DNA from 3 places in the Brevibacterium metallidurans genome. Region 3 is predicted to be linked to each of the others. Evidence: riboswitches for the same ligand, from Rfam matches in the RefSeq annotation. Region 3 holds a riboswitch; each other region holds the start of a gene.
What was found. Region 3 has a riboswitch for thiamine pyrophosphate ahead of AACX88_RS16795 (TenA family protein). Riboswitches for the same ligand answer to the same signal wherever they lie in the genome.
Positions count from the first base shown of each region.

Region 1: linked by a shared signal. The riboswitch ahead of thiM (hydroxyethylthiazole kinase) and the one ahead of AACX88_RS16795 (TenA family protein) in region 3 are both predicted to bind thiamine pyrophosphate.
Region 2: linked by a shared signal. The riboswitch ahead of AACX88_RS14675 (ECF transporter S component) and the one ahead of AACX88_RS16795 (TenA family protein) in region 3 are both predicted to bind thiamine pyrophosphate.

Region 1 is NZ_BAAAAF010000003.1:145,290-149,341, reverse strand. Features, by position in the region: gene thiD (bifunctional hydroxymethylpyrimidine kinase/phosphomethylpyrimidine kinase) at 1-549, opposite strand, end outside; gene thiE (thiamine phosphate synthase) at 546-1,244, opposite strand; gene thiM (hydroxyethylthiazole kinase) at 1,241-2,101, opposite strand; TPP riboswitch at 2,089-2,190, opposite strand; gene AACX88_RS05495 (sugar ABC transporter permease) at 2,376-3,587, opposite strand; gene AACX88_RS05490 (ATP-binding cassette domain-containing protein) at 3,584-4,052, opposite strand, start outside.
Region 2 is NZ_BAAAAF010000014.1:63,946-67,997, reverse strand. Features, by position in the region: gene AACX88_RS14685 (energy-coupling factor transporter transmembrane component T family protein) at 1-18, opposite strand, end outside; gene AACX88_RS14680 (ABC transporter ATP-binding protein) at 2-1,480, opposite strand; gene AACX88_RS14675 (ECF transporter S component) at 1,480-2,100, opposite strand; TPP riboswitch at 2,126-2,234, opposite strand; gene AACX88_RS14670 (universal stress protein) at 2,274-3,251, opposite strand; gene AACX88_RS14665 (DUF4916 domain-containing protein) at 3,541-4,052, opposite strand, start outside.
Region 3 is NZ_BAAAAF010000026.1:75-4,126, forward strand. Features, by position in the region: gene AACX88_RS16790 (hypothetical protein) at 97-1,329, opposite strand; gene AACX88_RS16795 (TenA family protein) at 1,374-2,057, opposite strand; TPP riboswitch at 2,055-2,157, opposite strand; gene AACX88_RS16800 (ATP-grasp domain-containing protein) at 2,167-3,201, opposite strand; gene AACX88_RS16805 (VOC family protein) at 3,318-3,680, shown strand; gene AACX88_RS16810 (HutD family protein) at 3,718-4,052, shown strand, end outside.

The DNA of each region.
Region 1 (4,052 bases), on a different contig from region 3:
GTGCCCGCCCTTGAGCAGCACCGCCTGCGCCCCACGGGCCACGAGCTCCCGCGCCTGCTCGCGCATCTGCCCCGGAGTCTGCGCTTCGTCGACGTCGTCGCCGAGGAGGAGAGCCGCCTCGGGGAGGTTCGGGGTGATGAGGTCGGCCACCGGGAGCAGGCGGGTGCGCACGGACTCAACGGCGTCGGCTTCGAGGAGCCGGTGCCCGGAGGTCGCGACCATGACCGGGTCGACGGTGAAGAACCCTAGGTCCGAGGTCGAGGCCCGGTCGACGACGAGGTCGACGAGCGAGCGCGAACCGAGCATTCCGGTCTTCGTCGCATCGACGGGCATGTCATTGAGGACGCTGTCGAGCTCATCGGTGACGAAGTCCTCGTCGATCGGGTAGACCCGGGAGACGCCGTGCGTGTTCTGGGCGACGAGCGCGGTGATCGCCGTGGTCCCGAGCACGCCGAGGGCGGTGAACGTCTTGAGGTCGGCGTGGATGCCCGCTCCCCCGCTCGGGTCGGTGCCGGCGATCGAGAGCGCGATCGGCGGGCGCACACTCATACCGCTCCCCCGTCCCCGTAGGCGGCGAGCAGTTCGGCCGCGGCGAGTTCGGGGTCGGCGGCGCGGCAGATCGCCGAGACGACGCAGACGCCGATGAGACCCAGGCCGCGCAGGTCCGGGACGCGTGTCGCGTCGATCCCGCCGATCGCCACCGCGGGCAGTCCTGCCTGTGAGACGAGTTCGCCGAGGCGGTCCGGGCCGATCCCGGCCGGTGCGTCGGCCTTCGTCGTCGTGTCGAAGACGGGGCCGATGCCGACGAGGTCGACCGCTCCGGTGGCCCGGGCTGCGGCGAATTCGGCGTCCTCGGCGGCCGAGAGACCCACGAGCGGTGCGTCGCCGAGGAGGGCGCGCACCTCGGCGACGGGGGTGTCGGACTGGCCGACGTGGATGTGGACGTCCGTGCCCTCCTCGCGCAGACGCCCGGCGACGGCCACCCGGTCGTTGAGGAAGACGGGGACCCGGCGGTCGGTGCCGGCCACCGCCTCGGCGACGGCGGCGACGACCTCACGGGTGAGGACGAGGAACTCGGTGTCGTCGATGTCCTTGTCCCGGACCTGGACGATGCCGACCCCGCCGGCGACCGCGGAGCGCACGGTCTCGGCCACCGTCCGACCGGCCTCGGCGCACTGCGCGGAGTCGGTGACGAGGTAGAGGCGGGTGTCGATGCCGGCGAGGCGGTCGAGTGCCGCGCTCATGCCGCCGTCACCGCGACGCGGGAGCGGGCGATGCGGTCGTCGTCGGTGGTGAAGAGGGCGTCGAGGAAGTTCATGGCGTACCGGCCCGGACCCAGTGCCCCGGTCGCGGCGGCCTCACCGGCCACGGCGAAATGCGCGTGGGCGGCGACGACGGCGGTGAACCTCTCGAGCGCTCCCACGCCTGCCGGTCCGGCCTGCGAACTCGTCCCCGCCGGAGGGACCGCGGCGAGGTAGGCGGTGGTGACGGCGCCGAGCGAGCACCCGGTGCCGATGACGAGCGGCATGAACGCGTGTCCGCCGTCGATGCGGGCGACATGGTCGACCCCGTCGATGTGGGCGACGACGGCGTCACGGGCACCCGAGACGGCGACGATCGCGCCGGTCGCGCGGGCGAGGTCGGCGGCGGCGGGGAGCACGGCGTCGACTTCGTCGGTGGATTCGACTCCGCGCCCGCCGGCACCGGCGCCGGCCAGTGCCGCGATCTCCGAGGCGTTGCCGCGGATCGCGGTGGGTCCGGCGGCAGCGGCCCGGCGGATCCGGGTGGTGCGGAAATCGGCGGCACCGATGCTCACCGGGTCGAGGACCCAGGGTTTCGCATCGGCGGTGACGGCTTCGATCGCGGCGTCGGCGGCGAGGAACTGCTGGTTCGTCGCCGTGCCGAAGTTGATCAGCAGCCCGCCGGCGAGGTGGGCGAACTGTGCGGCGTCGGCGTCGTGGTCGAGCATCGCCGGAGACGCCCCGACAGCGAGCAGCACGTTCGCACTGAACTGCTGCACGACGGTGTTCGTGATGCATTGGATGAGCGGGTTCGACGCGCGCAGACGTGCGTGCGCCGACGACAGATCGAGGTCGGTCATGACGATCCCTTCGCTAGCATGGCCCAGATCAGGTTCGATGGGTGTCCTCTCAGCCCGGCGCGATTCCCCGGGCACCCCATGTCATTGCCTTCGACTGTATCAGGATCGCCGAGGCGCCGGTGACGCGGGCAGCGCACGCGTGGGCCGCGCGGTTCACGGGTCCCACCACCGCCGAGACCGCCACTTCGCGCCGAGACCGCACGTCTGGAGGTGCGGTCTCGGCGCGAACTGGCGGTCTCGGTGAATTCGAGCTGCCGTGCGCCCGCCTCGGCGACTATCCCCTGCCGACGTAGCGCTGACCGCGCCGACTGACCGCGTCGATGACGACGGCGGTGAGGAGGACGAGGGCCGTGATGATCTGCTGCGCGTCGGAGTTGAAGCCGATGAGGTAGAGGCCGTTGTTGATGGCGCCGACGACGAACGCCCCGAGCACCGCCGCCCAGGCCGTGCCGCGTCCGCCGAAGAGGGAGGTGCCGCCGATGACGGCCGCGGCGATCGCATTGAGCAGATCCTGGGTCGCCACGAGCGTCGACCCGGCGTTCGTCGTCACTCCGGCCTTGACGAAGCCGAAGAGGGCGGCGAGGACGCCGGCGGTCATGAAGACGCTGATGCGCACCCATGTCACCCGGATGCCCGCCCGCCGCGCGGCCTCGACCTTGCCGCCGACGGCGTAGATCGAACGCCCGTAGCGCGTCTTGCGCAGCACGAGGTCGATGACGATCGCGATGACCATCATGAGGAAGAACGGCAGGGCGAGACCGAAGTCCTGGTTGACGAGGATGAGGAAGCCGAAGACGATCGCCGTGAGCAGCACGATGCGGACGATGACGGCCAGCCAGCTCGCACTGTCGAGCCCCTGCGCATGGCGCCGCAGCTTCGAGTAGACGAGGCCCGCGGCGAACCCGATGACCGCGATCGCCCCGAAGACGTACGCCCAGATCGCCGGGAAGTAGTAGCTGGCGAAGTCGAAGGCGAAGGTGTCGGCCATCGAGAGGTTCTTCTGGGTGCCGAGCACGGTGAGGGTGAGCCCCGTGAACGCGAGGAGGCCGGCGAGAGTGACGACGAAGGCGGGGATGCCGACGACGGCGAAGAACCAGCCCTGGATCGCCCCGACGACGAGGCCGAGGAGCAGGATGATCGTCAGCGCGATGACCGGCGGCACGTCCTGCCGGACGACGAGCACACCGAGCACCGAGGCCGCGAGCCCGCCGAGCTGCGCGAGCGAGAGGTCGATCTCCCCGAGGAGGAGGATGAGGTTGATGCCGAGCGCGAGGATCGCCAGGTAGGCGACCTGCGTGGAGAGGTTGACGAGGTTGGCCGGGGAGAGGAAGTTGCTGTTCGCCGACTGGAAGACGACGACGATGACGATGAGCGCGAGGATGACGGGGAACGAGCCGAGCTGGCCCTCCTTGATCCGCCGGAAGAAGGTGCGCACGAACCCCTCGTCGGAGATCCGTTCGTCGGTGATGAACGAGCTGCGGGTCATCGGCGCTCACCCCTCCTCGCCGCACGCTGGGTCACGACGTTGTCGTTGGCGCCGGTGATGGCGGCGATGAGCACATCCGTGCGTTCGTCACCGGGGAAGTCCCCGGCGTCCCTGCCCAGGCGCAGCACGTGGACGCGGTCGCAGACGGCTTGGACGTCGGCCATGTTGTGGCTGACGAGGAGCACCCCGAGATCACGGTCCCGGAGGCGTTCGATGAGGTTGAGCACCTCGGCGGTCTGGGCGACTCCGAGGGCGGCGGTCGGTTCGTCGAGCATGACGATGGAGGGTTCGCCGAGGAGGGACCGGGCGATCGCGACCGTCTGCCGCTGTCCCCCGGAGAGGGCGGCGATGGGCACGCGCACGCTCGGGATCTTCGCCGAGAGACTGCGCAGGAGCTCCCACGACTTCGCCTCCATGGTCACTTCGTCGAGGACGCCGCCGCGGGTGGCCTCATGGCCGAGGAAG
Region 2 (4,052 bases), on a different contig from region 3:
CTCACTCAACGCGCTCACCCTCCAGGGACCGCTCCGCCGACCCGAGGACGATGCGCCGCCCCCCGATCGCGGTGAGGAAGTCATCGTCGTGGCTGACGGCGATGACGGCGCTGCCATGATCGAGGACGTCGCGGAAGAGCTCGACGAGGCCCGCCCAGGTCAGCGCATCCTGCCCGAACGTCGGTTCGTCGACGATGAGGATCTGCGGCCGCGGGGCGATCATCGCCGCCACCGACAGTCGCCGCTTCTCCCCACCGGAGAGCCCCTGCGGGTGCGCGTGGGCGACAGCGCCCAGCCCGAGCGTCCCGAGCAGGCTCTCCACCCGCGCCTCGACCTCGGCGGCCGGCCATCCGGCCAGGCGCGGACCGAGCGCGAGCTCGTCGTGCACGCTGCCTTTGAGGAACTGGTGCTCGGGCTCCTGGAAGACCATGCCGATGCGCGGGGCGAGGAACGCAGACGGCCAGCGGAACGGGCGGCCGTGCTTCGCGCCCTCGGCCAGCGGGCCGTGCGCGCGCACCTCACCGGAGAACTCCTCGACGAGTCCGGCCAGGGTCAGTGCCGTCGTCGACTTGCCCGCCCCGTTGGGTCCGACGATGCCGACCGCCTCACCGGCTGAGACCTCGAGGCTGAGGTCCGTGGCCGCAGGTGCGTGGGCGCGCGGTCGGGCGACGCTGAGTCCGGAGGCCGTCAGCAGCACGGGCGCCGAGGCGGCCGGTGCCCGATCCGGTGCGACCGGTGACTGCGCGGAGGGCAGCCAGATGCCCGAGGCCCGCAGCGCCTCGGCGAGTTCGGGATCACCGAACACCGCGACCGGACTGCCCTGGGCGAGCAGTCCGTCCCGGCCGAGGACGATGACGGTGTCGACGAACTCGGCCCACAGGCTCACCCGATGCTCGACGACGATCATCGTCGCCGAGGTGACCGCGGCCGCCGTGAGCACGGCATCGCGCACCGATGCCGCCGAGGCGGGGTCGATGTTGGCCGTCGGTTCGTCGAGGACGATGACCTCGGGCGCCATCGCGTGGATGCCGGCAAGCGCAAGACGTTGCTTCTGGCCCCCTGAGAGCGCCGCCGTGGGATGGTCGGTGGGCAGGTCGAGGCCCATCGCGGCCAGCGACGACCCGATGCGCTCGTCGATGACCTCGACCGGCAGGCCGAGGTTCTCCATGCCGAAGGCGACGTCGTCGCCGACGCGAGAGAAGATCACCTGCGAATCGGGGTCCTGGAGGACGAGCCCGGTGACACCTCGGCGGGGGTCAGGGGCATCGTCGCCGATGAGGATCTCACCGGTGGACTCTCCGGCCTCGACGGGCAGGACCCCGGCGATCGCATGGAGCAGCGTCGACTTCCCCGCCCCTGACGGGCCGAGGAGGAGGACCTTCTCTCCGGCGGCGATGTCGAGGTCGAGGGGACCGATCGCGGCAGCGTCCCGATCGGCGTGCCGCCACGAGAAGCCGCGGGCGCGGACCGGCAGACCCATCAGCGCATGCGGCCGGAGGCGAACGAGCTCAGCGCCCCGGTCTTCGCGATCGCGCGGTAGGCATACCAGGCGCCGATGCCGGAGATGACGATGCCGGAGACGATCGCACATGCGGCGTAGGCGAACTGGTAGGTCAGCTGCCATTCGGCGTTGTAGAGGATGTTCTCGCTCACCGCCATGAAGGCCGCTGCGACGAGACCGGACAGCGTCGTCACCCACAGGGTGAACTTCCGGTAGCCGAAGGCCGCGAAGACGAGTTCGGCGCCGAGGCCCTGGATGAAGCCCGAGAGCAGCACGGTCGAGCCGAAGTGGGAGCCGAGGACGCCTTCGACGAGGGCGGCGAGGACCTCGCACAGGAGCGCGGCACCCGGTTTGCGGATGATCGCCCCGGCCAAGGGACCGGCGAGCACCCACAGGCCGGCGATGAGCCCGATCGAGGGCGGGAAGGCTTGGAAGCCGAGTTCGATGACCTTCCAGCTCGCCGCGAGCACCCAGAAGATCAGGCCCACGGCGATGCCGAGGACGGCGGTGACGACGTAGTCGACGACCCGCCACTTCTTCGTCGGCGGGGCCTGGGTGTACGCGGGTGCGGATGTCGCGGGCGCGGTGGTGTTCGGCATTGTGCCTCCTCGTATCTCAAGGAGGGGTAGAAGAGTCTCGACTTCCTTCGGCGGTGCTAACCGCATCAGGTTCGAGGGTCTGCAGCATCATCTGCACTCTCAGCGCCCCTGCTGGCGCTCCCCTGTCGTGTGGGCACCACTGTACAACACGACCACCGGCCCGCAGGCCCGTCTCAGCTGGGGACGATCATCACCGGGCCTTCGGCATGGTGGAGGACTCCGCGGGAGACCGAACCGAGGAGCGCGGACTTCACCGCGCCGCGGCCCCGGGTGCCGAGCACCGTGAGCTGGGCCCGCTTCGTGGCCTCCGAGAGCATCGAGACCGCATCCCCGACGACCACCGAGGTGGAGATCGGCAGACCAGGGAACTGCTCGCCGAGGGCATCGGCCTCCGTCGAGAGGGCGGTCTCGAGCTGCTTCTGCCGACGGTCTGCGACATCCCCGCCGACCTCGAGATCGGGGTACCAGTAGAGCCATTCCTCACCGGCCGGCAGCACCGAGACGATCTCGAGGCCCGTCTGCCTGGAGGAGGCCACCTCGGCGGCGGTGAACATCGCGATCCGGGCGGCCTCGGAGCCGTCGACGGCGACGACGACCGATCCGCTCGAGTCCTCACGGCGGGCGGAGTGCTTGGGCACGACGATCGTCGGGCAGTGCGAATGGGGCGGCAGGGCTGTCGAGACCGAGCCGAGCATGCGGCCGATGAAGCCGCCGCGACCGCGGGCGCCGACGATGAGGACCTCGGCGTTCGAGCTCAGTCGCACGAGCACGCCTGCGGCGTCGCCGGACTCGGCGGCGTAAGTGACCTGTCCGGGATGGTCGCGCAGGAGGTCGGCCGCCTCGGCGAGCAGCTTCTCCGCTCCGCGCATCGCGGCCTCGTCCTCGGGTTCGGAGGGGATCGAGGCCATGTTCGGGTAGATCATCAGCGGCATCGTGAACGCGGTGACCACCGTGAGCTGAACGCCGCGGTGGAGTGCCTCGGCGGCGCCGTAGCGCAGGGCCAGGGCTGCGAGCTCCGAGCCGTCGAAGCCGACGAGGACGCCGAGTTCGCGGTTGAGCCCGGATTCGTCGGGTCGGGGATCGGCGGCCCGGTCGTCGGTCGGGTTCGCGGCGGCCTGGCGGGTGGGGATCCGATGGGAGTCGGCGTTCATGGCAGTCCTCTCGACGGGGCCTGACCAACCCTGACGATGACGACGGCCCCGAAAACCACATCCGTCCTCGTCGACTTCAGTCTATCAGGGCGTTTCTACAGCGTGTAGAAAAGTCGCCGAGGCGGCCGCGGGGGTTGCCGTGCGACCGCCGGGTTGCTGTGGGTGTGTCGGGGTGTCGAGTTCTGGACCCTCGGTGTCGATTCTGGTCGCGGAAATCGACACTCAGCGTCCAGGAGTCGTGGGCGCCGCGCGCGAATCGCACAGTGCGCTCTCGCCGGGCCGCGCTGCCTCAGGTGGGGAAGCCGAGGTAGGTGAGCGCGGTGCGCAGGATGTGCTCCTGTCCGTGGCGGAGTTCGGCGACGATGTCCTCGCGCAGTGCTTCCTCGGGGGTGAGCCAGTCGAGGCTGAGTGCGTCGGCCCTTGGCGTGCATTCGCCGCGGACCTCCATGATGAAGCACATCGAGATCGCATGCTGGCGGGGGTCGTGGAGCAACGAGGTGCCCTCGGTGGGGAAGTACTCGGCGATCTGGAAGGGTGTGATGGCCGGCGGGACGACGGGCAGGGCGAGTGGGCCGAGGTCGTTCTCCGCATGCCGCAGCAGCGCCTGGCGGATGGACTCGTGGTAGCGGATCCGTCCGCCGATGACCTCCCGGCCGAGGACGCCGTCGTCGAGGCTGCGCAGGAGCAGGCCGATCCGTTCGACGTTGCCGGCCTCGCCCACGCGGACCGGAACGGCATTGACATAGGGGATGGGGAGACGGCGGCGGACCTGGGCGAACTCGTTGTCGTCGAACCAGTTCT
Region 3 (4,052 bases):
GCAGGTATCGCAAATTTCTCCTCAATGCCGCTTGACTGAGCATAGGAGCATCATGAGGTGTCGGGACTGTGGTGTCGAGCGTGCTGCGGGGGACGGTCAGAACTCGCCGAGGCCGTTGCGGAGGATGTCGCGAAGCACGGAGCGGTAGAGGCCGAGTTCCTCGAAGCCGTCGATTTCGGAATCCCCCAGGGCCACGGTGTCCGTTGTCAGTTCCCTGACGCAGACGACGCTGCTCGATCCGAGCGCATCTGTGCCGAACAGGAGGAGGCTGGCGACGATCGCGGTCTCGGTGCTCGGCAGCGACCTCGTCGCCAGAGACGCGACGCGGGGGTCGAGCGGGCCGGTGGGAGAGTCGTCGGGGACGAGCGAGTGGAGTTCGGGGATCGTCTCGCGCATCAGACGTGAGGGTTCGTCGTCGTCCTGGTCGAAGCTGTCGATGAGTTCGAGTTCGCGTTCGAACGTCATCCGTGACAGGGCGCCGACGAGGAGGTTCTCATCGAGCAGCGGGGTGCGTCGGGTGTACCACCGGATGACGTCCTCGGAGTCGGTGGTGAGCACGAGTGACCAGACGGCGCTGACGTCGACGTCTTCAGGGAGCGGAAGAAAGGCCCAGCCGTCGAAGATCTGCCCGAACGTCGTGATCGGAGGGGACGTCTGGTCGCCGCTGAGGACAGAGGTCACTTCGGTCGCCGGAGCCGTGCGTTCGGAATCGGTGCTGGTCTCGCTCTCGGCAGTCGCCTCGGAACCGTCTGCGGCGTCAGCTCCATCGACGTCGTCGTCGAAGGGGCTGGAGGAGAGGGTCTCGGCGAAGCGCGTCTGCGCGACGCGGAGCAGGCCCTCGATGAGTTCGCTGCTGACGTCTTCGTTGAGGAGCTCCACGTTGCCCGATTCGAAGGGGTCGTCGTCGCAGATCAGGGCGACGTAGCGGCCAGTGGGTTCGTGACCGTCGGGAAGCGGGTAGACCATGAGGCGGGACAGCGCCGCCGAGGCTTCCTCGACGAGGACGTCGCCGCTGAGATCGGACAGGGTGCGGTCCATGGGCGCAGCGGTCTCGTCGGCTACCTCGTCAGATCCGTCATCGCTGTCGACCCACGTATTCGCCGCCTCGGTTTCGACGAGGAAGCCGGAGATCTGAGCGAGGATCGTCGAGTACGACGCCCCGTCCGAGGTCCGTTCGATCCACCCGGTCTCCCCGTCCGAGTCCTCCGTTTCGAAGTAGCCCCACACCATGGTGGGGAAGAACTTCGGCGGCACGGATTCGATGATCTCCGGGCTGAAGACTCCGAAGGGAATGCGGTCGGCGTCGGGGACGGCGGGCGAATCGTTCATCGGTCAATCGTGCCACGGGAGGGGCGTGCCGCGGCCGCCGAGGTCTACGAGTGCTGAGACCGGTACGCCTCGTCGAAGAACGCGCGCTCGAGGCCGACGGCTCGCCCCCACAGCGCGGTCAGCCGGTCCCGGGTCGCGACCGCCTCGGCGTCGTCCCCTCGAGGCACGACGCGTTCGAGTTCGTCGACGAGGAACTGCACCCAGGCGGCGAAGTCCTCACCGCGGTGGAGCTCGATCCACCCGACGTGGACATCGCGAGTGGGCATGTCTCGCTCCAGCTCGCCCCAATCGAGGTAGAGCCATTCGGCGATGACGAGGACGACGAGGAGATCCGGGTACGACGCCGAGGCGACCGCCCCCTTCATGACATCCCGGAAGCCCGCGGTCGGAGCCAGCAGGACGGGGTCGGCATAGTCTTCGGGACTCACCCTCACCTCGGCGAAGGCGCGGACGAAGTACGAATCCTCATCGGCTTCGAGGAACCCGAGCTGCCGGGCGAACCGCAGCTTCGCCTCGATCCGGTCGGCATGGGCCACACACGCGCCGAGCATCGCGAGGAAGTCCTCGAAGAACTGATAGTCCTGGATGAGATAGGTCGCCATGACCTCGTCGGGGACGGTGCCCGCGAAGAGCTCCTCGACGAATCGGTGGCCGACGGCCGCCGCCCAATCCTCGTCGGCTGACCTGCGCAGCGCCTCGACGGCACCGCCTGCTGGCACAGTGATCATTCGTGTCCTCCAACTTCCTCCGCCGGCATTGCCCGGATCAGGTGTAAGGGTCTGCGTGCGCACTCTCAGCGCCGGATTCGGCGCTCCCCTGTGGTGGTTCGAGACTATCTCACATCGCCGGGACTGCGGCATCCGTCGGCACTCCGGTCACCTCGCCGAGGTGGTCGGCGAGGACCTCGGCGATTCGGGCGCCCGCAGGCTGACGTCCGGCGGCTCGCTCGGCCTTCTCGACTGCGGAGTTGTAGTTCGTGTTCGTGTTGATGTCGTAGACGACCTGCCGGCCGTCGGCGGTCTCGATGAACTCGACCCCCGCGAAGTCGATGCCGAGATCGCGCAGGAGCGCTTCGAGCCGGCCGATGAGAGGCGTCTCTGCAGTGATCGACTCCCGCCGGGTGAACTGGGCGAAGGGCGCGCCCGCGCCTGGCGCACTGCCAGCGCCGCCCGCACCCGGGATCTCGCACGCGTCGGCAGGGCAGAGTTCGAACGAGCCGGCCGAGACGTCGACGGCGACCGCGTAGTGGAAGCGTCCGCCGATGAACTCGGCGCGAGTGATGAACGGTTCGGCGGGCTGGAGGTACTCCTGGACGAGCGTGATGCCGTCGATCGGCTCGTTCGCCCCTCCCGGACCGAAGTCGGCGATCACGGCATCGAGCTCGGCCTGCGCATCGAACCGCCGCACCCCCAGCCCCTTGCCGCCCTGGTTGTGCTTCGTGATGAACGGGGGAGCGAAGTCGGCAGCCGCCTCGGCGAGGGCGCCGGATCCGAACGCCGCAGCCGTGCGGGGGACGTCGAAGCCGCGGGACTCAAGCTCCCGATGCTGACGGATCTTGCTCACCTCGAGCTCATAGACGTCCGCGCCGCTGACGACCGTGCGCCCGGCGGCCTCGAGCCACGCGAGCACGGCCCGGCCGTAGTCCTTGACGTGCGGGTCCGTGCGGGTGTGCGAGGACGCCGAGAGCCGGGACCAGAAGATCCCCTCCGGCGGCTCCGCGGAGAGGTCGATCGTCGACCCCGGCAGCAGCCATTCGACGAACTCGACGCCCTGGGCGTCGAGCGCCTCGGCGAAGGGCGGAATCCACTCGGGATTGTCGTGGATGATGTAGACCGCGGGATGGTCGGCGACGGGCAGCTGATGGGTGCGCATGGAGGCCTCGTGTCATCGGTTCGGATTGCGTGGCATATTGCTCAACAATCCTACGGGTCGCGGGATTCCCGTCGCCGCCCTTCTTCGTGTCCGTCCACCGGCGTAGACTCTGCACCATGGCTATCGCAAAGCAGCCCGTGGTCGTTCTCGATGCTCCGGATGCTGGTGAGCTCGCCAAGTTCTACGGCGACCTCCTCGACTGGCAGGTCCGCGTCGACGACGACGGCACGTGGGCAGAGATCACATCCGACTCCTGGCCGCCCATCTGCTTCCAGCAGGTCGAGGACTACCGCGCCCCGGGCTGGCCCAGCCAGGACCATCCGCAGCAGATGCACATCGACGTCATGGTCGACGACCTCGACACCGCCGAGGCGCAGGTCCTCGAACTCGGCGCCGGGAAGGCCGAATTCCAGCCGGGCGAGACCTTCCGCGTCTTCCTCGATCCCGCCGGCCACCCTTTCTGCCTCTGCGTGAACTGACCCTCCGGGATAGGGCCGTGCGCCTACGATGGGGGCCATGCGCCGCATCGCCTCCTTCGCAGACATCACCCCCGCAGCCTGGGCCAATGGTGCCGGGGAGACGACCGAACTCGTCTCCCTCGTCGAGTCCGCAGCTCTCACCCCTGACCGTGCGCGGTGGCGTCTGAGCATCGCCCGCCTCGAACGACCCGGGCCGTTCTCCTCCCTGCCCGGCGTTGATCGGACGTTCCTTCCCACCGCCGAGGTGGTCCTCGAGATCTCCGGCACCCCGCACCGGGCAGGGCCCGACAGTCCCCTGCGCTTCACCGGCGATTCCGAGGTCGTCCTCACCGAACTGAGTGAGCCTTGCTTCGCCGTCAACCTCATGGTCGA